Regions from separate parts of the Lentibacillus kimchii genome, predicted to be linked through region 2. Evidence: predicted binding sites of a transcription regulator. Region 2 holds the regulator's gene; each other region holds the start of a gene.

Region 1 (10,130 bases), 180 kb from region 2:
AAGAAGACCGCTGCCCATGCCCAGCTGATTGACAATAAACCCGACAGAAAAACCGACGACAAGCCCTTTTAAAAACAGTAAAATCCAGACAACGGGGAGCCCAATAACTGAGAGACCTAAAACAAATAATAACAAGAGATATTTCACATGATAAAAAAAACTGCTTTTCCATATTTCATGACTGCCGATTTGTTCTCCATCTGCTATGCCGCCAAAAAAACGTTCGAGGTAGAAGAATAAATCCTGTTTTTGCACAAAGTTCATGCTGTTTACAATGATAGCTCCAAAAATGACCCCTGTTAAGAACAAGATGGTCATAAACATATAAATGGTAGCATGTTCTCGTACGTGATTCATGATAAGTGCGCGTTTGTTATACATCGGAATCCTCCATCGTTCTTATTAGTTGGCCTCTAGTAAAAACTATGAAGAATTCTGGACAAACATACCATTTTATTTTTCAGCGATTCAGGATGATGAGGTGATACGCCCGTATTGACCGCCCCCGCCGGCTTTAATTGATAATCTCCCTTCTCTCATATCAATAATAGCAGTTGCTAGTTTTTCTGGTATAATTTCGGTCAGCTCAGCAAAAGAGGCATAGTGAATCACATTCATTTCCGTCTGAAAATGATCCAGCAAGGTCCTGAATGTTTTCGGCCCAAGTTTTGGCAAATACTCCAATGGCACCTGGTACAGGTAAGGCGGACGCTCCCGCTTAACTTCAGCAGTACTGGCCAGCTCCTGAATCCGGTCTGACACACCTTTCACTAGTTTAGCTGATCCACAGCTGGGACATCTCCCGGCATCCGCGACCAATGGGGTTAGACACTGACTGCAGACGGTCGTATGATATTTCCCCAAGTATGGATTCATGCCAAAATTTCTGCTTATCTGCCGCCCTTCGACATTGTGCAGACTCCAGGCAAATTCTTTGAATGACGGCTCCTCCATTAAGACTTCCTGATACTCTCTGGCAATCTTCGGCAGTGAATGAGCATCAGAGTTGGATACAAATGGATAGTTATGCAATTCACTGATTTGATCAGCCATTGACGTATCCGAGCTGAGTCCCAGTTCAATGCCATCGATCAAGTCTGGATCAAAGACTTCTGTCAATGAGCGATGCACACCTTTCCCATACGTGCTCTTAAAAGGCGTGAACACATGGGCAGGGATAAATAAGCCGTTCAGTTCTTTCACCTTATACTGCAGCTCTTTTGCCGTGCCGTAATACCGCTGGGAACTTAACGTGATATTTTTCATGTTCGATGACAGCCACTCAGAAAAATGCTCCATGTCAGCCAGTGACGGAAGAAAGCACAGAACATGAATAGGGCCCTGACAATTGTCATCGTACACCTCGATTTCCGAACCAAGTATGAGCGTTGCATTTTCAAAACGAATACCGCCATCTGCCAGTTCCCGTGCATGACCTGCTTGTATAAGGTCCTTTATTTCCTGCTGGACAGCGGGCGCATGGCTGTCAATCACGCCAGCCATATGGATGCCTTTGTTCCGGCTTGTTTCTTTTAAAATATTGGTCAGCGTTAATGTTTTCGCCCCGGTAATTTTTACGGGATGGTTGTCCACATCCCGTCCAATATGAATATGCATATCTGCAAAAAATGACTTCAGCACTGCCTACATCCTTTCAAGTGTTTCCAAGTATAGTATGGCGTAGTTCGTTTTCGCATCATGGATCCGCTGCTCCCTAACATACTGTTTCGCCTCATCAAGCGTCAGCTCAAGTATTTCGATAAATTCATCTTCATCACCGGCAGCCGGATAATCCACAGGTTCCAGATCCTCCGCTAAATACAGATACATCATTTCATCAGCGAAACCGGGTGAGGTGTAAAACGACGTTATAAACCTCGGGGTGTTCACTGTATAACCTGTCTCTTCCTCTAATTCACGCAATGCTGTTACGGACGGTTCTTCTCCCTTCTCCAGCTTTCCGGCCGGAATTTCCACCAGCGATTTTTCCAATGGCTTTCGGAACTGTTCAACAAACACGATTTTGTTAGCCTTTGTTACCGGAATGATACCTACAGCACCCGCATGCTTAATCAGTTCCCGTTTGGATGTTTTTCCGTCCGGAAGCATCACATCGTCCACTTGAACTTTCACAATCCGGCCGTCATATATGGTTTCAGATTGTGTGGTTGTTTCCATAAATTTTTTCATAAATACCGCCCACCTTCTCGTAACGATCGTTTCTATTTTATCATATAGTTAATCATTGTACTTGCCAGGCCCCTTCTCTTACAATAGACATAACCAGAGCTCAATGGAGGTCTTATCATGAAAAAGAATCAGCTGGGACAATCAGGGATTTATGTATCAGAACTGACGCTGGGCTGCATGTCACTTGGAACAGACAGTCAGAAAGCAAAAGGAATTATTGACCGGGCTCTTGATGCCGGCATTAATCATCTTGATACAGCCGATTTATACGGTTTTGGGCGTAACGAAGAGATAGTCGGTGAAGCTATTAAAAATAAACGGGAACAGATTATTTTAACAACAAAAGTCGGTAATAACTTTGATCAAGCAAAAGAGGACTGGTTCTGGGACCCATCGCAAAAACACATTGAACAAGGCCTTAAAGATAGTTTGCACCGTCTCGGGACAGATTATATCGATTTCTATATGCTGCATGGCGGTAAAATCGATGATCCGATAGATGAAACCATTCAAGCGTTTGAAAATCTTAAAAAAGAAGGTTTGATCAGGGCTTACGGTATTTCCTCAATTCGCCCAAATGTTATCCGCGAATATGTGCAGCGTGCCAACATGGATGCGGTCATGATGCAGTATAATTTACTGGACCGCCGTCCAGAAGAGGAACTGCTGAACCTGCTGAATGAAAACGATATTAGTGTCCTGGCACGGGGGCCACTTGCCAAAGGCATGCTCAGCAACCGTGCAGACGAACAGATCAGGAAGAAGGGACAAAACGGTTTTCTCGATTATTCTTATGAAGAGCTGACCACTATTCATCAGACGCTGGAAAACATCAAAACGAGTGACTCACTGAATAGTCTTGCATTAAGCTATGTACTGAAGCACCCCGCTGTTGCGAGTGCTGTATTTGGTGCCAGTTCCGTCGAACAAGTTGACGACAATACAGCCGTTTCTCCGGTATTGACGGACGATACATACCAAACGATACAAAATAAAACAAAAGCTATTCAGTATACCAATCATCGTCAGTAATAATCGTATAACACATTAAAAAGGCGGCATCTGATATATAAGTCGATGCCGCTTTTTAATGTGTTATGACAACCGTCATTTCAAGAAAGTCGGTTGTCTGTTATGAATTGCCATTGCTTAAAGTCAGCAAGCTGATATACAATAGAGAACAAACGTTCCTTTTAATGAGGTGACCTTGCATGGATTATAGCCATTATTCGAGAAATGATGTGCTCTGTATTGATATCCGCTCCTTTTATGCAAGCATTGAAGCGGTTAAACGAGGACTTGATCCTATGACTGTGCCACTCGCTGTAGTCGGTGATGTCAACCGATCTGGAAGCATCGTTCTTGCCGCCTCGCCGCCACTGAAGCAAAAGCATGGCATAAGCAATGTCAGCCGTTTTTTTGAACTGCCTGACGATCCTGACATAATCATTGCGCCGGCGCATATGGCTGATTATTTGCAGGTATCACTGGAAATCACCAAGCTTATTCAGCAGTATGCACCGAAAGAAGCCATTCATCAATATTCCGTTGACGAAGTCTGGATAACCGTTAACGGGATGGATCAATTATTCGGCGGCCGGTGGCAAATTGCCAGGCGTATTAAACACGATATTTTAGAACACTTCGGGATGACCTGCTCTATCGGAATAGGCGATAATAAGTTCCTGGCTAAAGTTGTTATGGATCTGCATGCTAAAAGGCATGGTATCGCGGAATGCACCTATGAGGATATTCAAGAAAAATTGTGGCCATTTCCGGTGCAGGACGTGTGGGGGATTGGCAGACGAATGCAGCAGCATTTAAACCGGATGGGCATTGTAACACTCGGACAGCTGGCCCATTTTCCTCTGAAGCAGCTGACCAAACGTTTTGGTATCATGGGTGAACAGCTTTACTGGCATGCTTGGGGAATTGATTTGAGTCCGGTGTTCAGCCAATTTACCAAAACAGATCAAAAAAGCTTCGGACAAGGCATCTCCCTGCTGCGTGATTACACAGGTGACGAGGCGGCGACATGTATTCTCGATTTATGCGAGGAAGTATGCCGGCGGGCACGAAATAAACAGCAGGCTGGTAAAACCATTCACTTAGGCATCACATACGCTAAAGAAACACACGGCGGATTCAGCCGGTCACGGTCTGTTAGTATACCCACCAATATCACGATGGACGTCTATCACGTCTGCATGCAGCTTTTTCATGCGTTTTACGATGGCATAAGCAGCATACGACATGTCTATGTAACGCTTGGTAATCTGTACGAAGACGGCGAAACACAATTAAACCTTTTTGCTGATAAGTCAAAGAAAAAAGACATTGGCTATGTTATGGATGCTATTCGCGCGAAATACGGTCCCACCGCCATTCTCAGGGCAGCCAGCTACACGAACGCTGGGATCACGATCGAACGCAGCGGGAAAATCGGCGGGCACCAGGCGTGAAAGAGAACCAACTCATTACCGCAATGTCTTACTGTTTTCTGATATATGCTGCAGCACTGAATGTGCTCTTTCTATCAGGGAACAAGATGATAATGATAGATACCGTCTGTCAGCACCCTGGTGACCAATCCTCTGTCTTCAAGGTAATCCAGCTGGCCAATCGTCTCAGACATCGTCAGACTTAGCTGTTTTGTATATTTGTTCGGAAAAAGCTGCTGAGATAGAGCAAATGGTGTTTGGGCCTTTTCCTGCAACAAGTGATAAACACGCGCTGCCCGCTGCTCCTGATTCTGCAAATGGACAGGAATAATAGTGCTCACATCTGAAAAGATGTCCCCGTGTCCAGGATACACCGTTTGAATCCCGAGCGACTGGCACTTCAGCAGGTTAGAACGATACTGCAGCAAAGGCTGAGGACGCACGTCACTCGCAATTGGAGCTTCAAGCATTGGATTTGGGGAAATATGATGCAGCAAATGATCACCTCCGATAAAGGCCCCGTCACTTTCACGGAAAAACGATAAATGGCTTTGTGCATGACCTTTTGTTTCAATGACGTGCCAGTCATGATGACCAGGAAGCGTATCACCTTCATCGAGTGTCATTGTCAGCTCCCCTTTCCCGGCAAATTGCATCGTTCCGCTCAATTCACCCGAATGGACTGTCAATTCTTCAGGAACGCCACAAGCCACAAAAAGCTGTTTAAAAAAAGCCTCATGCTTCGCAAAGTACGCTTCATCACGTGATAAATAGACCCCGGTATTCCGGTGGGCTGCCAGCGTTTCAGCACGCGGAAATTGCTCGATTAAGCCTATATGATCCGGATGATGATGTGTTAAAATAATTTGTTCAATATCTTCAGGTGCATACCCTAACTGATGAAGCTGCGTTTTAAGGGCTTCCCACCCCTCTTTGGTTTTAACACCGGCATCGATGAGTGACAGTTTATCACCTTTAAGCAAGTAAACATGGACATCACCGACCGGAAATGGCGTAGGGATCGTCAGCTGACTGAGCGTATTATCAAGTATTTTCATAATCAGGCCTCCAAGTGATGAATGATGATTCAGTCATGCTGTCATTATAGCCTGTTTGCCAGAAAAAGTCACACATCGATTAGGAGCCGGACCAGGTCACGGCTTTCATAAAAAACTAAATCCTTGAATGGGAACAGGGTGAACGCTTATAGTTAACATTGCGTTAAGATATAATAAAATAAACGTTACGTTTCTTAAATAAGAACGACGTCGGTTGTCAGACTGTATAAGCTGAAGCGGCACTATCAGCTCTTAACAGGCATTTCAGTGTCATCACTCAGGAGGAATTAACGTGACGAAACTTTTTTCACCTATTACATTTAACAATGTTGAACTTAAAAACCGGATTGCCATGTCTTCAATGTGCATGTATTCCTGTGCAGATCAGGGCGGAAAAATCACGCCATTTCACATGACGCATTATATCTTCCGTGCAGCCATTTCTGGGCCAAAACAGTATGAACGGGGCTGGAAATAATGGAACTCGTTTTTCTTGGCACAGGGTCTGGTGTTCCTTCCAAAGAGCGGAATGTATCTGCCATTGCTTTAAAACTGCTGCAGGAACAAAACAGCATCTGGCTGTTTGATTGTGGTGAAGCGACCCAGCATCAGATTCTGCACACATCGATTAAACCGGGGAAAATCAGAAAAGTTTTCATTACACATTTGCATGGAGACCATATTTTTGGCTTACCGGGTTTTTTGAGCAGCCGATCATTTCAAGGAGGCAACGATCGTTTAACCGTCTATGGCCCCCGGGGAATCAGGGAATATATTGAAACAAGCCTCGCATCAAGTGGAACGACACTTACTTATCCGCTTTCGATTGTTGAATTCACAGAGGGTGATGTTTTCAAGGATGAACAGTTCCAGGTTACCTGCAAACTTTTGGATCACAATCTTCCAAGCTACGGTTTTCGGATTACGGAAAGTGATAAACCTGGCAAACTCCTCGTTGACAAATTAAAAGCGGCCGGAATTGAGCCAGGGCCGATATATCAGCAAATTAAAGAACATGAAACTGTCCAGACCGAAGAGGGGCAGATCATTCATCGTCAATCATTTATTGGCCCCGATAAAAAAGGCCGAGTGCTCACAGTTCTGGGTGATACACGCGAATCAGGCCAAAATCAGGCCTTTGTTCAGAACTCTGATGTACTGGTCCATGAAGCAACATTCGGAGACGACAAGGCAGATCTTGCTCAAGCCTATTTTCATTCCACAACAAAACAGGCTGCGGATCTTGCCCACCAAGCCAAGGTCGGAAAACTTGTACTGACACACGTCTCCTCCCGCTATCAGCAAGGTGATGATCAGCAGCTGCTCGATGAAGCGCGAACCATTTTCCCGAATACAGAACTGGCTGGCGATTTCACGTCGATAAATGTTGAATCCAAATAAGTCATATCAAAAAGGCGCTCCTGCTTGATTTACCGGCAGGAGCGCTAATGTTTATAATCATCGAGAAAATCTTTCTGGAAACTTGTCCGCGGCTCGTCTTTCCTTTCAGACGCCATCTGTATAAACGGATTTTTCCCATACTTTTGTGATAAGTAGTCAATCGCTTCATACAACGTTTCATTTTCAGCTTCCTGCTCATATGTGAACAAATCCAGCTGTTTACCAATGTTTTGTTTCTCATCAACATCCTGAACCGTAATACCCAACAAACGGATCGGCTCCAAATTCCAATGTTTTCGAAATAACTCATTAACGACGTGTAAAATATCTTCTTTGTGCTCAATAAATTGAGGCAGCTTCTGACTTCGGGTTATCGTCTGCCGATCATGATAACGAATCGTAATTTGCACACTCTTCCCTACAGCCTGCTTGCGTTTCATACGTCTCTCAACATTTTCAGCCAGCTCATGCATAAGGTTACGGATTGCCGCTTCATCAGTCGTATCTTCAGCGAGTGTCTGGGAGCTGCCAATACTTTTAAATTCATGAACAGCTTCCGGATCAACCGGACTCATATCCGCTCCATTCGCTTTGTTTTGCAGCCGTTCACCATTAATACCGAAGATTTGTTTCAATTGATAGCTGTCACTTGCAGCAAGATCACCGATTGTCGCAATATCGATGCTGCGAAGTTTATCTGCCGTTTTACTACCCACACCATGCATTTCTTCAATCGGGAGCGGCCAGAGTTTTTCATGAAGATCCCGCTTGCGCAAAATCGTGATACCCATCGGCTTTTGCATATCTGAAGCCATTTTTGCCAGAAACTTATTTGGGGCGATTCCAATACTGCATGGCAAGTCAAGTTCATCGTGAATTCGCTGCTGCAGGTTCTGAGCAACTTCAACCGGACTGCCATGCTGTTCAGTGCCGGTTATATCCATATACCCTTCATCAATCGAAACTGGCTGGATATAGGGTGTTATCTCTGCAAGCATTTGAAAAATTTCCTTTGATGCTGTCCGGTACCGGTCAAAGTTAGGACGCAGGACTATTAATTCCGGGCATAATTTCTTTGCCTGTCCAAGCGGCATTGTCGTTTTGACGCCTTTAGCCCGTGCCTCGTAACTGCTTGTTACGACAATGCCTTTGCGTTCTTCAGGATTGCCCGCAATTGCCACTGGCCTGCCCTTTAATTCTGGGTTATAGGCTGTTTCAACTGAGGCATAAAATGAGTTCATGTCCACATGAAAAATAACCCTGCCTTTTTTTGGAGACCATTGCGACATCATAAGACATCCTTTAAAAGCTGTTTCCGATAGTTATTATATCATATTCCCCAAAGAAGATGTTTTATTCTCTTAGCAGGCAAACTGACTATCGTTTGGCCGTTTCCTGTATAATCGCCGTTAGCATTTCTGTGATTTTCACAAGCTCATTAACAGGAATCCGTTCATCAGTTGTATGGATCGCCTCATAGCCAACAGCAAGATTAACAGTTGGGATGCCCAGTCCGGCTATGACGTTTGCATCACTGCCGCCGCCACTCTCTTTAAGGTGGCTGTCGCGCCCAACTGCTTCGGCAGCTTTTTTGGCTGTATCAACGACCTTATCCTCAGACTCTTGATGATAACCTGGATACATCACTTGCACATCCACTTCGGCACTGCCGCCATATTGTTCAGCAGCGGTTTCGAATGCTTCCTTCATAGCATTAACTTGCTTATCCATTTTTTCCGTACTGAGAGAACGGGCCTCAGCTACCACATCAACGCGGTCAGCTACAATATTGGTTTGCTTTCCGCCTTCAAACCGGCCGATATTAGCTGTCGTTTCCTCATCAATCCGGCCAAGCGACATTTTGGCAACAGCTTTGGCTGCCAGTGTAATCGCTGAGACACCTTCCTCTGGTGCAAGTCCGGCATGTGCTGTCTTTCCTTTCATAACAGCAAACAGCTTAGCCTGCGTCGGGGCTGTCACAACAATATCGCCGACCGGACCATTGCTGTCAATCGCATAGCCATAATCTGCCTGAATAAGTGATTTATCCAGTGCTTTAGCACCAACCAGCCCAGATTCTTCTCCAGCCGTAATGATAAATTGTATATCTCCATGCGGGATGTCTTTTTCCTGCAGTGTGCGAATGGTTTCTAAGATAGCTGCCAGCCCCGCCTTATCATCTGATCCAAGAACAGTCGTTCCATCCGAGACAATATAACCATCCTTGATGGCGGGTTTAACATCCTTGCCTGGAACGACTGTATCCATATGCGATGTGAAGTATATGGGATCTGCGTTACTGAGGCTGCCTTGCAAAATACAGCTCAGATTGCCAGCACCATGGCCAGTTGTTTCCTGACTGTTATCTTCTGTAACGTCCAACCCCAAATCGCTGAATTTTTGAATTAACTTATCAGCTATTTCTCTTTCCTGTTTTGTTTCTGAATCAATTTGTACCAGTTCAAAAAACGTGCTGATTAATCTCTCCTGGTTTATAGATATCATAATTTGCCTCCTGCTAACATTATAGACGATAACCGTGATGCTTGTTTGTATTATGCTGGATTCAAAAGTTTAATGATTCAAGTATCTGCGAAGCTGCCGGCTGTTTATTAATTATATGACACAATCTGTGGCGAAAGAATTCGCAAAAACAACTGCCCTTCATACGATCACAGACAGTTTATAGGTAGACCCCTGGTTTTAAACACCTATAAATTATATCACAGCCCTTGTTCTGTTGCATAATTAAAGTTAGAATATTAATTAAGAGACGGATTAAAGAAGGAGGCATTATAATGGCTGCAGGAAAAAAGTCCAAACGAGAACGCAGAATAAAAGTTGTTGTCTATCTTATGATTCTGGCCATGTTTGTTTCAACGTTAACAATGGGACTGTCAATGTTCATATAATAACAAATGTCTTATCTTCCGCACTGGCATAAAAATGGCCGAGGTACGGTTTAGATTACTACTGACAACACGATACCATCGGCCGTTTAAAGACTGGCATTCACGTTAACCCGGTCTTTTTTTATGCC
Region 2 (10,130 bases):
ACGCTTGATTTCTCGATTAATGGTTATATTGCCAAACCGGAAGTGACAAGAGCTTCCCGGAATTATGTATCGACCATGATTAATGGTCGCTATATCAGGAGTATGCAGCTATCACAGGCAATTATTAAAGGCTATCATACACTGCTTACGGTGGGCCGTTACCCAGTTGTTGTTTTGAACATTGACATGGATCCGGTTTTAGTTGATGTGAATGTGCACCCCACAAAGCTTGAAGTTCGTTTTAGTAAAGACAAAGAACTTTTCACAGCGATTGAAGGCGCTATTCGTGATGCTTTCCGGCAGATATCACTCATACCGGAGATGGAAGAGGAACAGCCTAAGCCGGATAACACGAGGCAATCACTGCAAAATACAATGACCTTTCCGGAACCCAAAACAGAAACCAATACCTCGTTCACACAACAGGTCAATGAATCTCAGCCAAATGTGGTTTCTGCTGACACCGAACCCGATGTATATCCGGTTCCATCTCAAGACAGGTATTGGAAAGCCCCTTTAGCCAGTTCAGCCGCCTCGTTGGATGATAAAGATACAACGGCTCAAATACCTGAGACACAAGAGCGGATTCCCGTTATGCACCCAATTGGTCAGGTTCAGGGGACCTATATTCTGGCACAAAACGAAACTGGTTTGTATATGATCGATCAGCATGCAGCTCAGGAACGTATTAAATTTGAACAGTTCAGACGCAAATTAGGTCAAACGGCCAATGAAGTACAGGAACTGTTGATTCCATTAACGTTTGACTTTTCCAAACAGGAAGCTATTTTTATTGATCATCATATAGAAGACCTTGCTCAAGTTGGTTTGTTTTTTGAACCGTTTGGAAACCAAACCTACATTATCCGGTCTCACCCTAATTGGTTTCCAAAAGGCTATGAAGAAGAGGTTATCCGGGAAATGATTGATCAGATTATGCAGGATGAACAAGTGGATGTGGCATCCATCAGAGAAGGTGCTGCAGCACTCATGTCATGCAAGCGGTCTATTAAAGCCAATCACTATTTAAATTCTGATGATATGTTCCGTTTGCTGGAAGATTTGCGGGCGACAGCGGATCCTTTCACATGCCCGCACGGAAGGCCGGTTATCATCCATTTTTCATCCTATGAGCTGGAAAAAATGTTTAAGCGGGTTATGTAGTTATTGGTCTAAGGCTGGGATATAACGAAATCCATTATTCTTAAAGCTGGTCAATTTTAAATGTGTGCAGGAAGTGGATGTGAGACACCTGCCTCATTTTTGATTGGTTAGCTCCAGAACAAGCTGTTTGGTTATAGTGAAGGAAATTGATTTAATATCATGTGTGAAATAGTGAGCATTTTAGTTTTGCATTTAAAACTTTAATATTAAAACATTAAATGCGAAAACATATTAAAAAAGATGGTACGTATGAAAATAAACAAAAAACCATTATTTCCAACAACCTGCTATTTGTCGGCATTATGGCATTTATTTTTGCCTTTATGGCTTTGTTCGGATCAGAAAACATTTTAATTGGGATTTCCACAATCACAGCCATGCTGATGTCTATTTGGCGGGCTTGAATATTTGAACTGGTATTCCGATTAATTTTATAGCTATGTTTGTGATCAGTTACTTGCTGATTTTCAACTTAAAAAATCCGCTCTATGCAGTATACCTACCTTGCTTCAGGAGTTAAGTGCCAAATTTAGAGGTGAAGCAAGCAATCAAAGTATGAAAAATCTGCTGATCATTATGAGTATGATTGAAGACAGACTTAAGTTAAATAATCAAGGACAGCACCTGGACTGGCTTTACCGGTATCGTCTGACTGCCAGCACCATTTATGAGCTGTAGCGTTTGTTGCTGAAATGGGCGTAATGAGTATGATAAACCCGCTAATAATTGTTTGCGGATGATGATTGTGAGATAATAAGATTTGCTTAAGCTATTAGGAACACGTTAAACTTACTGTTGTTTGTGCTCAATGTGTAAGAATGTGATAGGGGAATGCAGATGATACAGCCAGTCGTAGCAATTGTTGGACCGACCGGAGTAGGGAAGACGCGGTTAAGCATTGATATAGCCCACCGTTTTGATGGCGAAGTTATAAACGGAGATTCGCTGCAGGTGTATAGAGGATTGAACATTGGAACGGATAAGATAACGCAGAACGATAAGCAATCAATCCCTCATCATATGCTGGATATTAAACATCCGTCAGAACCCTTTTCAGCTGCGGATTTCCAGCAGATGGTGCAAGCGTCGATTGAAGCTATCAACAGACGCGGCAAACTGCCTGTTATTGTTGGCGGAACCGGTCTTTATATCCAGGCTGCCCTGTATAATTATCATTTTGCCGAAAAGCCCCGGGATGAGAACGTCACCCGCCGTTTGGAAGAGGAGCTCAAAACGCTGGGGGCTGATAAGTTATATGAGAACCTGAAAGCTATCGATCCGGATCAGGCGGTCAAAATACATCCGAACAATCACCAGCGCCTCATTCGAGCCCTCGAAATCTACGAAACAACAGGGAAGACGATGTCAGACTATCAGCAGGATCAGCCTGAGAATTCACCCTATAGTCCGATTTTGCTTGGTCTCGAGATGGATCGGCAGCTTTTGTATCAGCGTATCAATGCCAGGGTCGAGCAAATGCTGGAGCAAGGGCTTGTGGAAGAAGTGAGACTGCTTTATAATCAGGGATATGAGAATCATCAGGCGCTGCGTGGTATCGGCTACAAGGAGTTTATCCCTTATTTTAAAGGAGAGCAGACCTTTGATGACACCATAAAATTACTCAAGCGAAATTCGAGACGTTATGCCAAACGGCAGTACACTTGGTTTAAAAATAAGATGCAGGTAAATTGGTATCATGTAACACCCGATGCAATCGACGGTACTTTTGAAAAAATTTTTGACGACCTGGCAGGAATGCTTGCAAGGATCTAGAAGTATTAAGCCAGAGTTTCAAAAGAGGAGGAAACACGATGGCGCAGTCGGTTAACATTCAGGATCAGTATTTGAATAAACTACGAAAGGATAATGTCTCCGTTACGTTATTTCTGACAAATGGCTTTCAAATGCGCGGCGTTGTAAAAGGTTTTGATAACTTTACCGTGTTAGTTGAAACGGATGGTAAACAACAGCTGATTTATAAGCATGCTATTTCAACTTTTGCTCCAGTTAGAAATATACCACTGGACAAAGAATGATAAAAACGGGCGCCCGAGTGCGCCCGTTTTTTTCTGCCAATGCAGCCCATTAGGCGTTTGTCACACCGCTTCCCTGAGCCGCGTATGCTATCGTGACGAAAGGGTGATTATGTGGATACGCAAAAGCTTCGTAACAAAAATGGGCAAATAAATATTATACTGCAAGATGAACAGAGCAGAACCGTTCAAAAAGACAATCATGGTATTACGTCACACAATCCATTCTCACATATTGACACAGAATTCTCTGCTTTTATTGGTATGAATCAGCTAAAACAAACGATAAAAGAAATTTATGCAACCATTGTCGTCAATGACAAACGGCATGAAATGGGTATGACCAAATCCAGACAAGTTCTCCATATGCTGTTTAAAGGGAATCCTGGCACGGGTAAAACAACCGTCGCCAGAAAACTGGCTGAGATGTATTATGATATGAATCTGCTTTCGAAAGGTCATTTAATTGAAGCGGAGCGTGCTGATCTTGTTGGTGAGTATATTGGTCAAACCGCCCAAAAAACACGGCGTATCATTCAAAAAGCAATGGGAGGCATTCTATTCGTTGACGAAGCCTATTCATTAGCACGAGGCGGGGAGAAAGACTTTGGCAAGGAGGCCATTGATACGCTGGTCAAACATATGGAAGATTATCATAGCGATTTTGTTCTCATACTGGCTGGCTATCCTAAAGAGATGGAACGGTTTTTAACATTTAATCCTGGTTTAAAATCTCGTTTTCCATTTATCATGGATTTTCAGGACTACGAAATTGATCAGCTTATAATGATCGCCAAACAAATGGTTCAAGATCGTGAGTATGCTTTGACAAAAGAAGCGGTATGGAAATTACGATCACATATAAATATACAGAAACAGACGACAACAGCCAATTTTTCTAATGCTCGCTATATCCGAAATATAGTTGAGCGATCTATTCGGCATCACGCTGTCAGACTTCTGAATCAGGAGATGTTCTCGGTTAATGATTTGATGTTTTTGACAGAAGAAGATCTTTCGTTTGATCGGTGAGAGACGATAGGAATGCACCGAATTGCCCAGGCGGTATTTCTTTGCTATGATAAACTTGGGAAAAACGTTAATACGTAAATTAGGAAGAAGGTTTGATATGACAGAACGGGTACTTCTCCTGGCTGTAAAAATGCCCGGGGCTGATGACAATCAATTTGAATCATCACTGACTGAGCTGGCATCGTTATCTGAAACGGCTGGTGGCTCAGTTGAAAGAACGATTATCCAAAACCGGCAGCGTATCCACCCTGCCTATTATATTGGTGAAGGTAAAGCGGCTGAAATAGGGGAGCTGGTCCGTGATCTGGAAATTGATCTGGTTGTTTCCAATGATGAGCTTTCACCCAGTCAAATGCGAAATCTAAATGACGCGATCGGGGTGCGATTGATTGACCGCAGTCAGTTAATTTTAGATATATTTGCCCGGCGTGCTCACACAAAAGAGGGCAAGCTGCAAGTTGAGCTTGCCCAGCTGGAATACACGCTGCCGCGCCTCCGTGGTAAAGGTGAGGAAATGTCCCGTTTAGGGGCGGGAATTGGCACACGCGGCCCCGGAGAGACCAAGCTGGAAATTGATCAACGTCACATCAGACGGCGGATTGACGATATCAGACATCAGCTGAAGCAAGTTGTTCGGCAGCGTGAACAATACCGGAAGCGCAGAAAGGCCAATGACGTTTTTCAAATTGGAATTGTTGGCTATACGAATGCAGGGAAATCAACATTGTTTAATCAACTGACCAAAGGAGAAACAAAAGTCGAGAACCAGTTGTTTGCAACACTCGATCCGCTAACACGGCATATTCATCTTCCGTCAGGCTTACAGGCGTTGGTCACGGACACAGTTGGCTTTATTCAGGATTTGCCAACAACATTGGTAGCTTCCTTCCGATCAACGCTGGAAGAAGTAACGGAGGCTGATTTCATACTGCATATTGCTGATGCGGCGAACGATGATGTTATGCAGCAGCAGAAAACGGTCGACAACCTGCTTCAGGAACTTGGTGCGGATACAGTCCCCCAGCTTATGGTCTATAATAAGCTGGATAAGCTGAGTGAGGATTTTATACCGATGCGTCACCCCAGTATCTTAGTCAGCGTTTTTGAATCCGGTGCTGTTAGCGGGATCCTTGAGAAGATAGAAGAACTTTTAAAACAGGACTGGGACTGGTATAACATCCAAGTGCCCCCTGATCAGGGGAAATTATTGTACAGGCTTGAATCAGAGACGATTGTAACGCAGCGATTTTTTCAGGAAGATGCAAATGCTTTCATTGTAAATGGGTACATGCGTCCTGATCATGAACTGCAGCGTTTAGTAAAGGAGTCATAAAGCGACATGCTGAAAGATCTAATAACCGAGGCAGAGAAGGATTGTACAGAACAGCACGCCAAAATAGCTGACTTAGTTGAACAGAATCAAAAAAAAGTACTTGATGCATTTAAAGCGAACCGTGTAAGTGACAGTCATTTTCAATCGACGATTGGTTATGGCTATGATGATTTGGGCCGTGAGACATTAGAAGCTGTTTATGCGGATGTGTTTGGAGGTGAAGATGCCCTTGTCAGACCGCAGATCGTCTCCGGCACACATGCTATTTCTACAGCTCTTTTTGGACTTTTGCGGCCAGGAGATGAACTGCTGTACATCACTGGGAAGCCCTATGATACCCTTGAGTCAGTTATTGGCATCAATAATCAGAACAGTGGTTCATTACATGATTTCTGCGTTACTTATAAACAGAGTGATTTGCTGGAAGACGGTTCTGTGAACTTTTCCGATATAAGGAGTCAAATGTCTGAAAACACAAAAGTTATCGGCATTCAACGATCAAAAGGCTATGATGACCGGCCTTCATTTACCATCGATGATATAAAAGAAATGGTTCAATTTGTGAAATCAATTAATCAGCACGCGATCGTTTTTGTTGATAATTGTTATGGTGAATTCGTTGAAGCATATGAGCCACTGCAGGCTGGAGCCGAAATCATCGCGGGATCTCTGATTAAAAATCCGGGCGGCGGACTGGCTCGGGCCGGTGGCTATATAGTTGGCAAAACGGAACTTATAGAACGGTGTGCCAACCGTTTGACAGCACCGGGTCTTGGCAAAGAGACAGGCGCTACTTTTAATATGCTGCAGGAGATGTTTCAAGGATTGTTTCTTGCCCCGCATGTGGTAGGTGAAGCATTAAAGGGTGCTGTTCTAACAGCAAGATTTCTGGAATTGACCGGCTTCCAGACAAGTCCGCGTTTCGACGCTCGCCGGACAGATCTGATTCAGACAGTAACATTGCACAGTGAGGAAAAAATGATCGCCTTTTGTCAGGCTATCCAGAAAAACTCACCGGTTGATGCTTTTGTCAAACCATATCCGAGCGGTATGCCTGGCTACGAAGACGATGTCATTATGGCAGCGGGCACATTTATTCAAGGTGCGAGCCTGGAATTAACGGCAGATGGACCAATCAGAGAACCATACACGGCGTTTGTCCAGGGCGGACTTACATATGCCCATGTGAAAATTGCGCTTGAGGCAGCGATGAATGAACTGCTTGAACAAAACTTGATGTCAATGAATAGTTGAGTGCAGCAGTAAGCTGGTTCAGCAATAGAGTCTTATTTAAGAGAAATAGAATCTTTGAGAGGTACTCTCGTGGTAAGGAAGCGGAAAGGTAGTCAGAGGAACTGACTGATTATATATAATGAAACGACACTTAATGGAAAGTTGTGTTCGTGCGATCCCAAACAGGGCTTTCATCATATTGCTGACGAAAGCCTTGTTTTTTAATCTATATGCCGGTATAACCCCATCACTTTGCCCAGGATGGTCACATTCTGATAAATGAGCGGCTCCATCGTTGCATTTTCCGGCTGCAGACGGATATGATCCTTTTCTTTAAAGAATCGTTTAACGGTTGCCTCATCTTCATCTGTCATCCCAACGACGATGTCACCGTTCTGAGCAGTATTTTGCTGTTTGACAATGACCATGTCCCCATCAAGTATCCCTGCTTCAATCATACTTTCTCCTTCAATGACCAGAACAAATAAGTTATCGTCAACCCCTGTTAATGAACCGGGCAGTGGTACAAATTCCTCGATATTTTCCACTGCAGTAATGGGGATACCGGCTGTTACTTTACCGATAACCGGTGCATACCGGGGATCTTCTCGTGGTATATGGCTTTCTTCGGACTGATCCAGAACCTCAATTGCCCGTGGTTTTGTAGGATCACGCCTAATGTAACCCTTGCTTTCTAATCGCGCTAAGTGGCCATGAACGGTTGAGCTGGAAGCAAGATCCACAGCTTCTGCAATTTCCCGTACTGATGGCGGGTAGCCTTTTTCAGTTACCTGCTCTTTAATATAGTCTATGATAGCTTGCTGTCGTTTAGACAGTTTTGTCATCTATTAAACACCTCGCACATAGTATTTATTGATATCAGTATATCATGGACATGCCCCCTGAGACAAACATTCGTTCGAATAAAAGCTTGACAGGATCGTGTGTTCGTCTATAATAAGTGTAGACAGTGCGAACAAAAGTTCTAATTTAGCGGAGGTTGTTACAATGTTTGACAAGCTGACGAAAACGGACTTATTCTACTTAACGGCATTTGCTTTGTCATTGATTTTTCTCTATGTTTCCATGGTAACAAGTTCATAGAGCAGGGAGACGGTAGATTGAAAGCTGTTATTTATTGCAGAGTGAGTACAGATAAAAAAACACAGGAAACGTCCTTACACCGGCAAAAAGAAGAACTTATTAAACTAGCTGATAACTATCAATTTATCATAGCAGATTGTATACAGGAACAGGCAAGCGGCTATGATATTAACCGTGATGGCATCTTTCGCATGCTTGACTATTTTTCAGATCATCAGGCTGACAGCTTGCTGATACAGGATGAAACACGGCTGGGGCGGGGTAATTCTAAAATTGCTTTGTTTCATCAGCTGCAAAAACTGGGTGTCTCTATATATACAGTTCAGCAAAATGGCGAACTTGAATTATCCGAGTCAGATTCTATGGTGCTGAAGATCCTGAGTATTGTTGAGGAATATCAGCGGCAGATTCATAATACGAAAATTAAGCGCGGGATGAAACGGGCAGTGGATGGTGGCTTTAATCCGGAGAAGAATTTAAGCAATCGTGATCTGGCTCCCGGGAAGACCCGCAAGTCGTTCCCGATTCAAGAAGTTGTTCGTCTGAGGCAAAATAATATGACGTTTCGTGACATTGCTGATACACTTAACGGGTTGGGCTATTCAGTTTCGAAGGCGACGGTGCACCGCAGGTATCAGGAATATCACAATACTTGAATAACAAATGCTGGACATGTAGTATAAAAAAGATAGGAATCTATGCAATTCCTGTCTTTTTTATAGGTCATTCAGGAGGTTTACAAATGATTGAAAAAGAAAAATTGAATCGAATAAATGAATTAGCACATAAAGCAAAAGAAGACGGACTGACGGACGGTGAAAAAAAAGAACAAAAAGAACTGCGTGAAGAATATCTGCAAAATGTACGGAAATCTTTTAAAAATGAACTCAAGTCTATGTCGGTAAGAGATCCTGCCGGAAATGATGTCACACCGCAAAAGGTTCGGGATCTGCAGAAGAAAAATAAAAAAGAATAGTCAGCATTATCAAGTATAACTTGTTCTATCTGCGTTTTCGTTATAGAATTAAATTGGATATGAATGCTAGCAGAGGAAGGTGTGTGACTATATGTCTGAATCAATTGAAGAATTATCGATTAATACAATCCGGACACTGTCTATTGATGCGGTTGAAAATGCCAGTTCCGGCCACCCCGGGTTGCCGATGGGGGCTGCCCCAATGGCTTATGCATTATGGACAGAGTTTATGACGCATAATCCGGCTCATTCGGCATGGTTTAACCGCGACCGTTTTGTTTTGTCAGCCGGGCATGGCTCAATGCTGCTATACAGCCTTTTGCATCTGTCAGGGTATGATGTCACCATTGATGATTTGAAGTCTTTCCGTCAATGGGATTCAAAAACACCAGGACACCCGGAAGTTCATCATACAGATGGCGTTGAGGCTACGACAGGACCGCTTGGCCAAGGACTTGCGATGTCAGTCGGCATGGCGATGGCTGAAGCGCATCTGGCAGCGTCCTATAACAAAGATGATAGTGAAATTATTGATCATAATACGTATGCACTTGTGAGCGACGGCGACCTTATGGAAGGCATATCCCATGAAGCGGCTTCCCTTGCCGGTCATTTGAAACTTGGTAAATTGGTCGCTCTGTATGATTCCAACAATATTTCACTTGATGGTGATCTGAACCGGGCTTTCTCAGATAATACCGGAGAAAGATTTAAAGCATATGGCTGGCAGGTCATTCATGTTGAAGATGGAAACGATTTGAAAGAAATCCGCAAAGCTATTCAGGAAGCCAAGGCGAATCAGGATCAGCCAACTCTGATTGAAGTAAAAACTGTTATTGGCTACGGGTCTCCTAATAAATCGGCCTCAGCTGCTTCGCACGGTGCACCACTGGGTGAAGAAGAAGTTCAATTGACCAAAGAGCAATACGGATGGACACATGATGACTTTTACGTTCCGGATGACGTTTATGCGCATTTCCGGGAGAAAGTTGCAGATCCTGGAGAAAAAGCAGAACAGGACTGGAATGACTTATTTGCATCTTACCGTACGAAATATCCGGAAGCAGCCGATGAGTTAGAGCATGCTATTAATGGTGAATTGCCGGATAATTGGGAGCAAAATCTTCCTGTATACGATGTGGAAGATGACGCAAAAGCAACCCGTGCAACATCGGGCGAGGTTCTGAATGAACTATCTGCGGCGATTCCATATCTATTTGGCGGCAGCGCTGATTTGGCCGGTTCCAATAAAACA
Region 3 (10,130 bases), 610 kb from region 2:
GGATTGCTGGTGTCCGCCGGGCTGTGCGCAGAGAACTTCCGGGCGTCACTTTAGCAGGCAGTTCTTACGATGGTGTTGGTGTTCCTGATTGTATCGATCAGGGTGAGAAAGCCGCTAATGAAGTATTGGCTCATTTGAATGATCACGACTGAATACTGCCGTACAGCGGTGTTTTGACTTCCGGCGTTTTCACCATGCCTGATGGACCCCAAGAATAATAAAAAGCTGGGACAAGATTAGTGGAGCCGCCCGCGGAAAGACGATGTCTATTTCCGCGGGCGGTTTAGTCAGGCAAGCGTTGGTTTTGGCTGTTCGCACTTTTGTCCCAGCTTCTTTAATAATCAGTCATACGTTTTTTCCAGTTCATCTATAAGCTGGCCGACATAGGCAACAGCTTCTTTGATGGCATCTGGATTGGTCATATCAACGCCGGCTTTTTGTGCCAATTCGGACGGTGTCCTGGTTCCGCCATCTTTCAGGACAGATAGCCAGCGATCGACAGCCGGCTGTCCTTCATGGCGGATCTGACCGGCCATTGCCGTGGAAATGGTCAAACCGGCTGAATAAGTATACGGATACAATCCCATATAATAATGTGGCTGGCGCATCCAGGTAAGGCCGGCGTCATCATCAATAACAGCAGCATCGCCCCAGAAGTTTTCGAGTGTTTCTTTTTTCTGTTTACACAGGACGTCAGCGGTCAGTGGAGTGCCTGTTTCCGCCAGGTCATAAACACGGCGCTGGAACTCACCTTCGAGCAAGTGGGTCACAAAGTTATGATAATACGTGCTTAAAAGCGAACTGATAACCCAGCGTTTCCTGCGCTTATCGTCCGTTTGGGCCAACAGATTATCAGCCAGCAGCAATTCATTCAATGTCGAAGGTGCTTCGATAAAATAGGTAGACGGGCGGGTGTTGACAAGGGACTGATTGCTACCGGCAAGATAAAAATGACCAGCATGTCCCAGTTCGTGTGCCAGCATAAATGCACCGCGTATCGAATTGGTCCACGTGATGAGAACATAGGGATGAACACCGTATGGCGATGAGCAGAATGCCCCTGTCTTCTTGCCGATATTATCTGCCCGATCAATCCAGCGCTCAGTGATGCCCTTGTTTATAATCGCACTGTATTCCGGTCCCATAATCTGAAGGGCCTCCGAAATCATATCGGTTGCTTCCTGATAACTCGTTTCGGGGTTAAATTCCGGATCGAGCGGTGCCTTCAGATCGCAAAAACGCATGTCACTCAGACCAAGTTTTTCTTGTTTCAGTTTAGCAAACCGGCGCATGTGCGGTGCCAGTTCCTGCTGAATGATGTCAAGCTGGTTGTGATACATCTCCCGGCTGACCTGCTGCGGCTGCAAAAGCATATCAGTGACGGAATCATACCCTCTTAAACGCGCGGTGGTAACTTGTTTGGTCACTTCAGTAGCGTAAACTGCTGCCTGCGTGTTCTTGTACTGGTTTAGAGTGCTGACAAATGAGTCATAGGCTTGACGACGCACATGTGTATCAGATGACATTTCATAGCTGTCTTCGAAAAGTGCGGCAGACATCGGCATCTTATTGCCATCGCGGTCCTTAATTGGCTCAAATGTCATGTCAGCTGTTTTATTTCGTTCATAGATCTTTTGCGGCGCACTATGGACATCGGCAAGCGCGGCGAGTGTTTTCTCCGTATCTGGGGATAAAGTGAACGGTTTTTTTGCCAGAATATCCTGCACCATTTTACGATAGACTGCCAGATCCGGCTCTTCATTTATGAATTGTGTTAGGGTCGCTTCGGATAGCATTAAGAGTTCATTTTCTACAAATGCCAGCTTAGCACCTATGTCAGCCAGCACGGCGGAAACTTTTGCTGCGTCAGCCTGATTGTCTGGATCGGAACCGTCGGCGCTTGATTTTAAATTGGCATAAGTGGCTGCACGAATCAGCCGCTTTTGAAAATTTTCTTCAGCCTGCAGTCCCTTGAGCAAGGTTTTGGCATTGGCAGTCAGCTGCCCCTGGAATTGTATGACCTCACTCACATCCGTTTGAATAGCGTTTAGTTCCTGCTCCCATTCCTTATGGGTGGTGAACAAATCAGTTAAGTCCCAAGTCTCCTCTTTTGGTACTTCGGCACGTGATAAACGTTTTGCTTCCCTGCTCATGATCATGCTCCCCTCCATGTAATTTGTTTCTCCAGTAAATTATAAAATAAATAAGGTATAAATAACATCATTTTCCGATATTTTAAAAATTATTTTTAGAATCTTTTTTGGATCAACGTTCGCTTTTTTTCTGCGGGGTCTTCTTCCCGCAGGAGTCTTCGTGTTTTCCTCCGCTAGCTGGTCTTGTGCCATATTGATTCATTAATATAAACCTTAGATTTTGGTGGAGAGCCTCTTTTTTACCGGCTCGATTTAAGACAAAAAAATACAGCTGTTGCATAGCTGTATCAATGGAAAGGAAGGCTATTGTGCAGTACAATGATGTTAGACTTATCTGGCCGGACTATCACAATTGTCACACAGGTTGCCGTAGCAATCGGCTTTCTCAGATATTATTTGACCGCAGTTATGGCACTTTTTGTGCGGCAGGTTCCGGAAAAACTCAACAACGTTCATCATGTGTTAACAACCCCTTTTGAATAGTAGTTACATTGTATTATAACAGTATGAAACAAGTCAACCCTGTGTTACAACAAAATGGATTAATTGAGGTGATTTTTTTGAAATTAACAATTATTGGTTTATGGGGTGGTTATCCAGCTCCGGGTGGTGCCACTTCATCTTATCTACTGGAAGAGGACGGCTTCACACTGCTTCTTGATGCAGGGAGCGGTTCTTTATCGAGATTACAGACCAGAAAACAGCTTACGGATCTGGATGCTGTTATCCTGTCACATTACCACCATGATCATGTGGCAGATATTGGTGTCCTGCAGTATGCTCTGCTGTCACAGTCCTTTATCAGTTATGATGGTAATGTCTTACCGATTTATGGGCATCAGGAAGACGCGGATGGTTTCGCTTCACTGACGCACAAGTACACAGAAGGGATTGCTTATGACCCGAATGCGTCACTGGAAATTGGGCCATTTACGATCACTTTTTTAAAAACGGTTCATCCAGTTCCCTGTTATGGCATGCGAATCAGTAACGGAGATAAGGTCATTGTCTATACTGCCGATACGGCATTTCAAGAGGATTGGTATGATTTCGCAAAAGATGCCGATCTTTTGCTGACCGATTCTAACTTTTATGCCGAGCAAGATGGCTCTCAAGCAGGCCATATGACCAGTCGGGAGTGTGGCATAATTGCGCAGGAAGCCAGTGTTCAGGAACTTGTTCTTAGTCATTTACCGCAATATGGTGATCAGAACAATCTGGTCCGTGAGGCTGAGAATTATTTCTCCGGCAAAATTGAGCTGGCCAGGGAAGGATTGACTTGGGAGAAATAGATTTTTTGCTTGTCACGGCCATTTCATATATGATTGAATGAGATTAACTTTATAAGGAGAGGGAGGCAGAAACATGAAATTCATTGATAATCAGGGGATTACCGATCCAATGCTTAATTTGGCAATTGAAGAATATATCCTGCGTCATTTCGGGGAACAGGATACCTATCTGTTATTTTACATTAATCAGCCGTCGATTATTATCGGGCGGAATCAAAACAGTATAGAGGAAATTAATACGGATTATGTTGATGATAAAGGCATTAAGGTCGTCCGTCGTTTATCCGGTGGCGGAGCAGTCTATCACGACGAGCAAAATCTTAACTTCAGCTTTATCACAAAAGATGACGGTGAAAGTTTTCAGGATTTTGAGAAGTTCACACAGCCGATTATTGAAGCTTTGAATGAATTAGGGGTGCCGGCTGAGATGAAAGGGCGGAATGACTTGGCTGTGGAAGGCAGGAAAATTTCCGGGAATGCGATGTTCTCAACCAAAGGACGTATGTTTAGTCATGGGACATTGATGCTTGATTCGGAAATTGAAAATGTTGTTTCCGCCTTGAATGTCAATAAGGAAAAAATTGAGTCAAAAGGGATCAAGTCGATTCGAAGCCATGTCGCTAACATATCTGAGTACCTTGATGAAAAACTATCAATCGATACGTTTAAAGATATGATTCTGAAACACATTTTTGCTGTGGACGATGTGCAGGATGTGCCGCGCTATGACTTAACAGAAGCGGATTGGGAAGCTATTCATAAAATTTCTGAAGAACGTTACCAAAAATGGGAATGGAATTATGGCAGATCACCTCATTTTAATGTGCAGGCCTCTCATAAGTTTGCTGCCGGCCTTGTGGACGTGCGGCTGGATGTACGAAATGGCATGATCGAAAATTGCACGATTTATGGTGACTTTTTCGGCTTAGGTGACGTTAGTGAGCTTGAAAATGCCCTGACAGGTATCCCTCATAAACGCCAAACAATTGAAGATGCACTGTCTGACATTGATGTGTCTTATTACCTTGGCAAAATTCCTGAAGATGAATTTATTCGAATGCTCTATTAATGAGACAAGCTTTGTTAATCGCTCAGTCACGTAACGATCCGGCTGCCTTAAAATGACTTCTGTGTGTCGCACAGGAGTCATTTTGAGTTTTTCTAATAAAATTTTGCTCATATTCACTGAAAAATTAAGAAAAAAAGCAATCTTCTATTGCCTTTTAATGAATAAATTGGTAGATTATAGACAGCCTCTTTCTTTTCATTTAATTATGAAAGGATGAAAAACAGATGAATCATTCATATTCACCTTCTTATGAAGTAACACCTCTCACTATGGCCATCATTAGAGAGCAGAGTGAAGATGGCAGTGCCCGTTCGTGTATTTTAGAAGAACAGGATGAATTTGCTGCTTACCATACTCCGAGTAAAATCATCGATAATGCCTGCAAGTTTTTTGGATCGAGTTTGAGAGGCAGACAGGACGGTACACGCAATATTTCCAACATCACACATAAAGCTCCAATTGCGGTTGACCCGGCCAGTGGTATGTACTTTTTCCCAACAGCTTCTCCAACAAGTGCCAAATGTTCCTGGATTGCTCATTCGCATATTAATCATGTGAACCAGGGGCCTGGAAAACAGACGAAAATTGTTTTTAAAAACCAGAAAACGCTTCTATTGGATGTATCGCTGGGTTCTATACTTAATCAGGTACAGCGGACAGCACAATACCGGTACGTACTGGATAATCGCATTAAGTATCTGCAGCAGCATAATGCTGATATGGTGGCTGAGCCTTTTCCATGAGTTCTTCAATAATAGCTTGCACCTTTTTTCGGATAGCTGGATTAAAGTAATTGTGTTTTTCTTCGCTTCCCCGGCAAAGAAATAAATAAGATGAAAACGAATCATTTTTAGCCAATGTTACGACGTCAATGTTTTTATCCCGCATCCTTCTGCGCAGCTCCCTTCGCTCATCGGTAGCTTCGGCAGTCATTTTCTCCAAAAGATTGAGATAAGGTTCCTTAATCTTAAACGTGCCTTTTTGGATATGCTGTTTATCCTGCTGAATGACAACCATAGCCATAGAAAGAAACAGGAAACGTGAAGCCAGCTGCAGTTCTTCATCAGACAGGTATCGCATGTAATCCCTCCGGTACGAACATTTGTTCCAAAACTATTATATGATAAATTTCACAAAAAATATACATTAAAACCATTATTTAAGGTAAAATGAAAAGAAAGAGGCAATATATTTCCCAGTGATGTTAGTGAAATAGTTGGAACTGTTTGAGGGACGGTGGCGTTACAGCAAGACACGTTTACCGGCCAGGTGGCAAACGTCTTCTGAGCATAAGGGGCAATGAACACAATGTATTGGTTAAATATAAGTATGGCGGATTGGCAAAACTTATTCGAACAGGAAAAAATTCAGCAATTACTGCAGTCGTACGAAAATCTTGGACCGCTGCCAGGCATTTTACTGCCATTTATCGAATCGTTTCTTCCATTTTTGCCGTTAGTTGTCTTTGTGATAGCCAATGGTGCTGCATATGGTTTATGGAAAGGGTTTATATTATCCTGGATCGGAGCCTGTGCTGGAGCAGTTATTGTGTTCTGGGTTATTCGTAAACTTGGGGACAAGTCTTTATTCAAGGCTTTACGCCGAAACAAGCAGGTGCGGAAAGTGATTGGATGGGTTGACCGGCATGGCTTTGGACCGCTTTTTCTATTAATGTGTTTTCCTTTTTCGCCGTCATCGGTCATTCATGTTGTTTCAGCCCTTTCAGGCATCAGTTTCCGGCAGTTTATGCTGGCAGTGCTCATGGGGAAGTCGATCATGATTTTCTCCATTGCTTTTGTCGGTTCGAGTATTTTTGAATTTGCCAAAAACCCGGTCCGTACAGTTGTTGTGGGTGGCTGCATAGGGCTATTCTGGATTCTTGGCAAGTATATTGAACGGCGTCTTCAGCGGAAATCCCTGCTGTATGATCAGGAGAGTCAGGAGGTTAAAAGATAGACAAGCTGGTTATGCTGGTAACAGTTATATAAACTGAAGCCATACCCAGGAGGAAAGCAAGAATGAAAACAGCCTATCGTCGCACGTTTATCTCGGTTGTCCTAATGGCAATCATTCTGGCGATTATGTTTCGCTCCTGTTTATATACCAGCTATGTCGTGAACGGTGAATCAATGGAGCCTACTTTGTATGACGGGAACCTGATGATGGTTAACAAAGTTGTCTATCAGCTGACAGATGTTAACCGTTTCGATGTTATTGTGTTTCATGCTGACAAGCAGGATGATTATGTCAAACGCGTGATTGGTCTGCCTGGCGATGAAATTGTTTATCAGAATGACCACTTGTATATCAATGGTGACATGGCTGAAGAGGCTTTTTTGCAGCCTTTGCAGAAAGCGAATGCCAGACAATTGTATACACAGGATTTTACATTAAAAAATGTGACGGGAACTAAAAAAGTCCCGGAAGGCAAGCTGTTTGTGATGGGAGACAATCGCCCCTATAGCTTGGACAGCCGTAAAATTGGGTTCATTGATGCTGACGAGCTGGTTGGAAAAGTTGATATCACCTACTGGCCATTCTCTGATATGAAGCTGAGTTTTGGTTAATCCTGTCTTAGATGTGTCTTAAGCCTTTTTCTCTGTTAAAATGAGAAAAAGGTTTTAGTTTAATGTTTCGTATGAGAGTATCGGCAGAATGGTTGCTTTGATATTGTTCAATAGAGGTTATGAATGTTTCATTCGTATATTTAAAGGCAGGGGGGATATGATGGGAATTCAATTTTTACTGGGACGGGCTGGTACAGGCAAACGTGAGAAAATTTTAACTGATATTCGGCGGCAGCTGACCGAACAGCCACAGGGTCCGCCGATTTTTTACATCGTCCCGGAACAAATGACGTTCCAGCAGGAATATGCTTTATTTCAGGATGAAACCGTGAAAGGCAGTATCCGTGCTCAGGTTATGAGTTTTTCCAGACTGGCATGGCGCGTTCTTCAGGAAACCGGTGGAGCGACGAGACAATTTATTAGTTCAGTCGGCACGCAAATGATGCTCCGTAAAATCATTGCGGAAAAGGAAAGCGACTGGCATGTTTTTCAGAAAGCCTTGGAAAAGCAGGGGTTTCTGGAACAGCTTGAGAAGATGATGACGGAATTTAAACGTTACCGGATCACGCCGGGCACGCTGCGTGGGCAAATTGACGAGATGGATCAATTCTTCCATAAGAATCCAGGCGAGGCAGCGCTGTCAGGAAAGTTAGATGATCTGGCCTATATTTATGATCATTTAATCAAGGCTTTGCATGAGCATTATATTGACAGCGAAGACCAGCTAAAGTTATTGGCTGATAATATGGAGGATGCATCGTTACTGGAGAATGCGATTATTTATTTGGATGGTTTTCACCGTTTTTCCCCGCAGGAAATGCAGGTTGTGGAAAAATTGATGCAGACATGCCGCTCGGTGACGGTTGCCTTGACTATGGATGAACCGGGCGCGACAAATCCTTCAGAGCTTGATTTATTTTATCAGACGAAGGATACCTACCATAAACTGCGAGCGGTTGCTGCCGAAGACGGTGTTCCAATTGATGATCCTGTTATCATGAAACCGGAAAATGGCCGGTTGTCCGAACGGCCGTATTTCGCTCATTTGGAGCAGTATTTCGATGACCGGCCTGCTCCAGCTTATGAAGGAGAGGTGCCCATTCAGATTGCTGAGGCTGTTCATCCGCGTGCTGAAGTGGAAGGTGCTGCCCAGGAAATCCTTCAGCTTGTGCGGGAAGACAAGTATCGTTTCCGTGATATAGCGGTTTTCATTCGTCAGCCTGAGGTGTATCAGGATTTAATTTCGACGATTTTTCATGATTATGGTATTCCCGTTTTTATAGATGAAAAACGCAGTATGCTGAATCATCCGCTGATCGAATTGATTCGGTCCGCTATGGATACTGTTGAAAGCAATTGGCGCTATGATGCTGTTTTTCGTGTGCTGAAAACTGGGTTTATTCCAGCAACTGATAAACGTTACCCGCTGGATGCTGATGCGATTGATGAACTGGAAAATTATGTGCTTGAGTATGGCATTCGCTCACGTACACAGTGGCTTGGTGATAATGAGTGGGCCTTCCAGCGTTTTCGCGGATTTGAGCAATTAGCGCAGACGGATGCGGAAAAAGAGACTGAACGCCGAATTAATGCTTTTCGCAAACAGGTCGCCGCAGCATTAGGGACATTTGACCAGGATTTTCGCCAGGCTGCTACTGTCCGTGAACGCTGTGAAGTCATCTACCGGCTCCTGGAACAGCTTGATGCACCCGGGAAATTAGAAGACATGCGGGAAACATATGATGCGGAAGGACAATTGGAAAAAGCACGTGAACAGGAACAAGTCTGGAATGCGGTGATTCAGCTGCTGGACGAAATGGTCGAAATGGCCGGAAATGAAACAATGACAGAGCAATCTTTTCACGCCGCTATTGATGCCGGCTTTGAGACACTTACTTTTGCACACGTCCCGCCGAGCATTGATCATGTCATTGCTGGCACGGTCGACAGGTCCCGTATCAGCGGTACAAAATGCTCGTTGCTGCTCGGTGTGAACGATGGTACATGGCCGATGAAACCAGCAGAAGAGGGTATGATTAATGAACAGGAGCGGGATCTGTTATCAGAACATGGACTGGAGCTTGCGGAAAACAGCAAACGCCAGCTGTTGGATGACTGGTTTTATATGTACGTAGCTTTTACATCAGCACGTGATTATTTATGGGTCAGTTACCCGCTGAGTGATGCGGAAGGCAAGGCTAAGATGCCTTCACAGCTGATTAAACGTCTGGAGGATCTGTTCCCGGCTTGCTGTGATCATCTTCTGCTGCAGGATCCGGATGAGCTTATGGATGCTGAGCGTTTCATAACGACACCGGTGAAGACACGGGCAGCTTTAACGGCCCAGCTTGCTCGCGGACGGCGAGGCTATCCCGTTAAACAAGTCTGGTGGCACGTCTTAAACTGGTATATTCAGAACCATCCTAAATACAGCACAACCTATACCGTCTTACAAAGCCTGTATTATGAGAACCAGCCGGCTAATTTAAATCAGCAGACAATCAGCCAGCTCTATCCCAAACAGGTGAAAGCGAGTGTATCACGGCTGGAATCCTACTACCGTTGTTCGTATCAGCATTTTGCCAAATACAGTCTGCAGCTGCAGGAGCGACAGATATATAAGCTTGATGCGCCTGATATTGGTCAGCTGTTCCATGAAGCGCTGAAAAAAATTACCGAATGGATTCAAGCAGAGGGTAAAGACTTTTCCAAATTGACACGTCAGGACAGTGCCGGTTATGCCAGCCAGGCTGTAGAAACGCTTGCCCCGGTTCTGCAGCATCAGATCTTACACAGTTCCAATCGCTATCAATATATTCAGCAAAAATTGCAGGATGTTATTACGCGCGCGACTTATGTGTTAAGTGAGCAGGCCAGGCAGAGTGACTTTGTTCCGGTGGGACTGGAACTTGGATTCGGGGATGACGAGACGCTTCAGCCGGTTTCACTTGATTTGTCCAATGGTTTTGAGCTGAAGCTGCGCGGCCGTATTGACCGCGTTGATAAGGCTGAAGATGGCGATGGTTTGTTTTTACGGATTATTGATTAT

Evidence for each region. Region 2 encodes LexA, which represses DNA repair genes until DNA is damaged. Its sites were predicted from a motif close to CGAACATATGTTCG; they were not measured.
Region 1: a site for LexA is predicted at 3,368-3,381, ahead of ACZ444_RS08500 (DNA polymerase IV). Genes of this name have one in related genera too.
Region 3: a site for LexA is predicted at 5,610-5,623, ahead of ACZ444_RS10750 (YhjD family protein). Genes of this name have one in related genera too.

The regions. Positions count from the first base shown of each region.
Region 1 covers NZ_AP043934.1:1,580,279-1,590,408, forward strand. The annotation lists gene spoIIM (stage II sporulation protein M) at 1-381, opposite strand, end outside; gene ACZ444_RS08485 (endonuclease Q family protein) at 469-1,641, opposite strand; gene ACZ444_RS08490 (NUDIX hydrolase) at 1,645-2,190, opposite strand; gene ACZ444_RS08495 (aldo/keto reductase) at 2,308-3,222, shown strand; gene ACZ444_RS08500 (DNA polymerase IV) at 3,402-4,652, shown strand; gene ACZ444_RS08505 (MBL fold metallo-hydrolase) at 4,727-5,689, opposite strand; gene ACZ444_RS08510 (oxidoreductase) at 5,982-6,167, shown strand; gene rnz (ribonuclease Z) at 6,167-7,090, shown strand; gene ACZ444_RS08520 (DNA polymerase IV) at 7,135-8,379, opposite strand; gene ACZ444_RS08525 (M20/M25/M40 family metallo-hydrolase) at 8,468-9,595, opposite strand; gene prli42 (stressosome-associated protein Prli42) at 9,889-10,002, shown strand; gene ACZ444_RS08535 (aromatic acid exporter family protein) at 10,108-10,130, opposite strand, start outside.
Region 2 covers NZ_AP043934.1:1,402,182-1,412,311, forward strand. The annotation lists gene mutL (DNA mismatch repair endonuclease MutL) at 1-1,164, shown strand, start outside; gene ACZ444_RS07535 (DUF1129 domain-containing protein) at 1,383-1,568, shown strand; gene ACZ444_RS07540 (hypothetical protein) at 1,720-1,842, shown strand; gene miaA (tRNA (adenosine(37)-N6)-dimethylallyltransferase MiaA) at 2,002-2,937, shown strand; gene hfq (RNA chaperone Hfq) at 2,976-3,200, shown strand; gene spoVK (stage V sporulation protein K) at 3,312-4,229, shown strand; gene hflX (GTPase HflX) at 4,327-5,562, shown strand; gene ACZ444_RS07565 (methionine gamma-lyase family protein) at 5,569-6,816, shown strand; gene lexA (transcriptional repressor LexA) at 7,017-7,640, opposite strand; gene ACZ444_RS07575 (YneB family resolvase-like protein) at 7,917-8,555, shown strand; gene ACZ444_RS07580 (DUF896 domain-containing protein) at 8,642-8,875, shown strand; gene tkt (transketolase) at 8,967-10,130, shown strand, end outside.
Region 3 covers NZ_AP043934.1:2,010,638-2,020,767, reverse strand. The annotation lists gene hemY (protoporphyrinogen oxidase) at 1-152, shown strand, start outside; gene pepF (oligoendopeptidase F) at 342-2,153, opposite strand; gene yhfH (protein YhfH) at 2,484-2,612, opposite strand; gene ACZ444_RS10765 (MBL fold metallo-hydrolase) at 2,714-3,445, shown strand; gene ACZ444_RS10760 (lipoate--protein ligase) at 3,519-4,514, shown strand; gene ACZ444_RS10755 (competence protein ComK) at 4,739-5,257, shown strand; gene ACZ444_RS10750 (YhjD family protein) at 5,205-5,594, opposite strand; gene ACZ444_RS10745 (TVP38/TMEM64 family protein) at 5,823-6,470, shown strand; gene lepB (signal peptidase I) at 6,533-7,081, shown strand; gene addB (helicase-exonuclease AddAB subunit AddB) at 7,242-10,130, shown strand, end outside.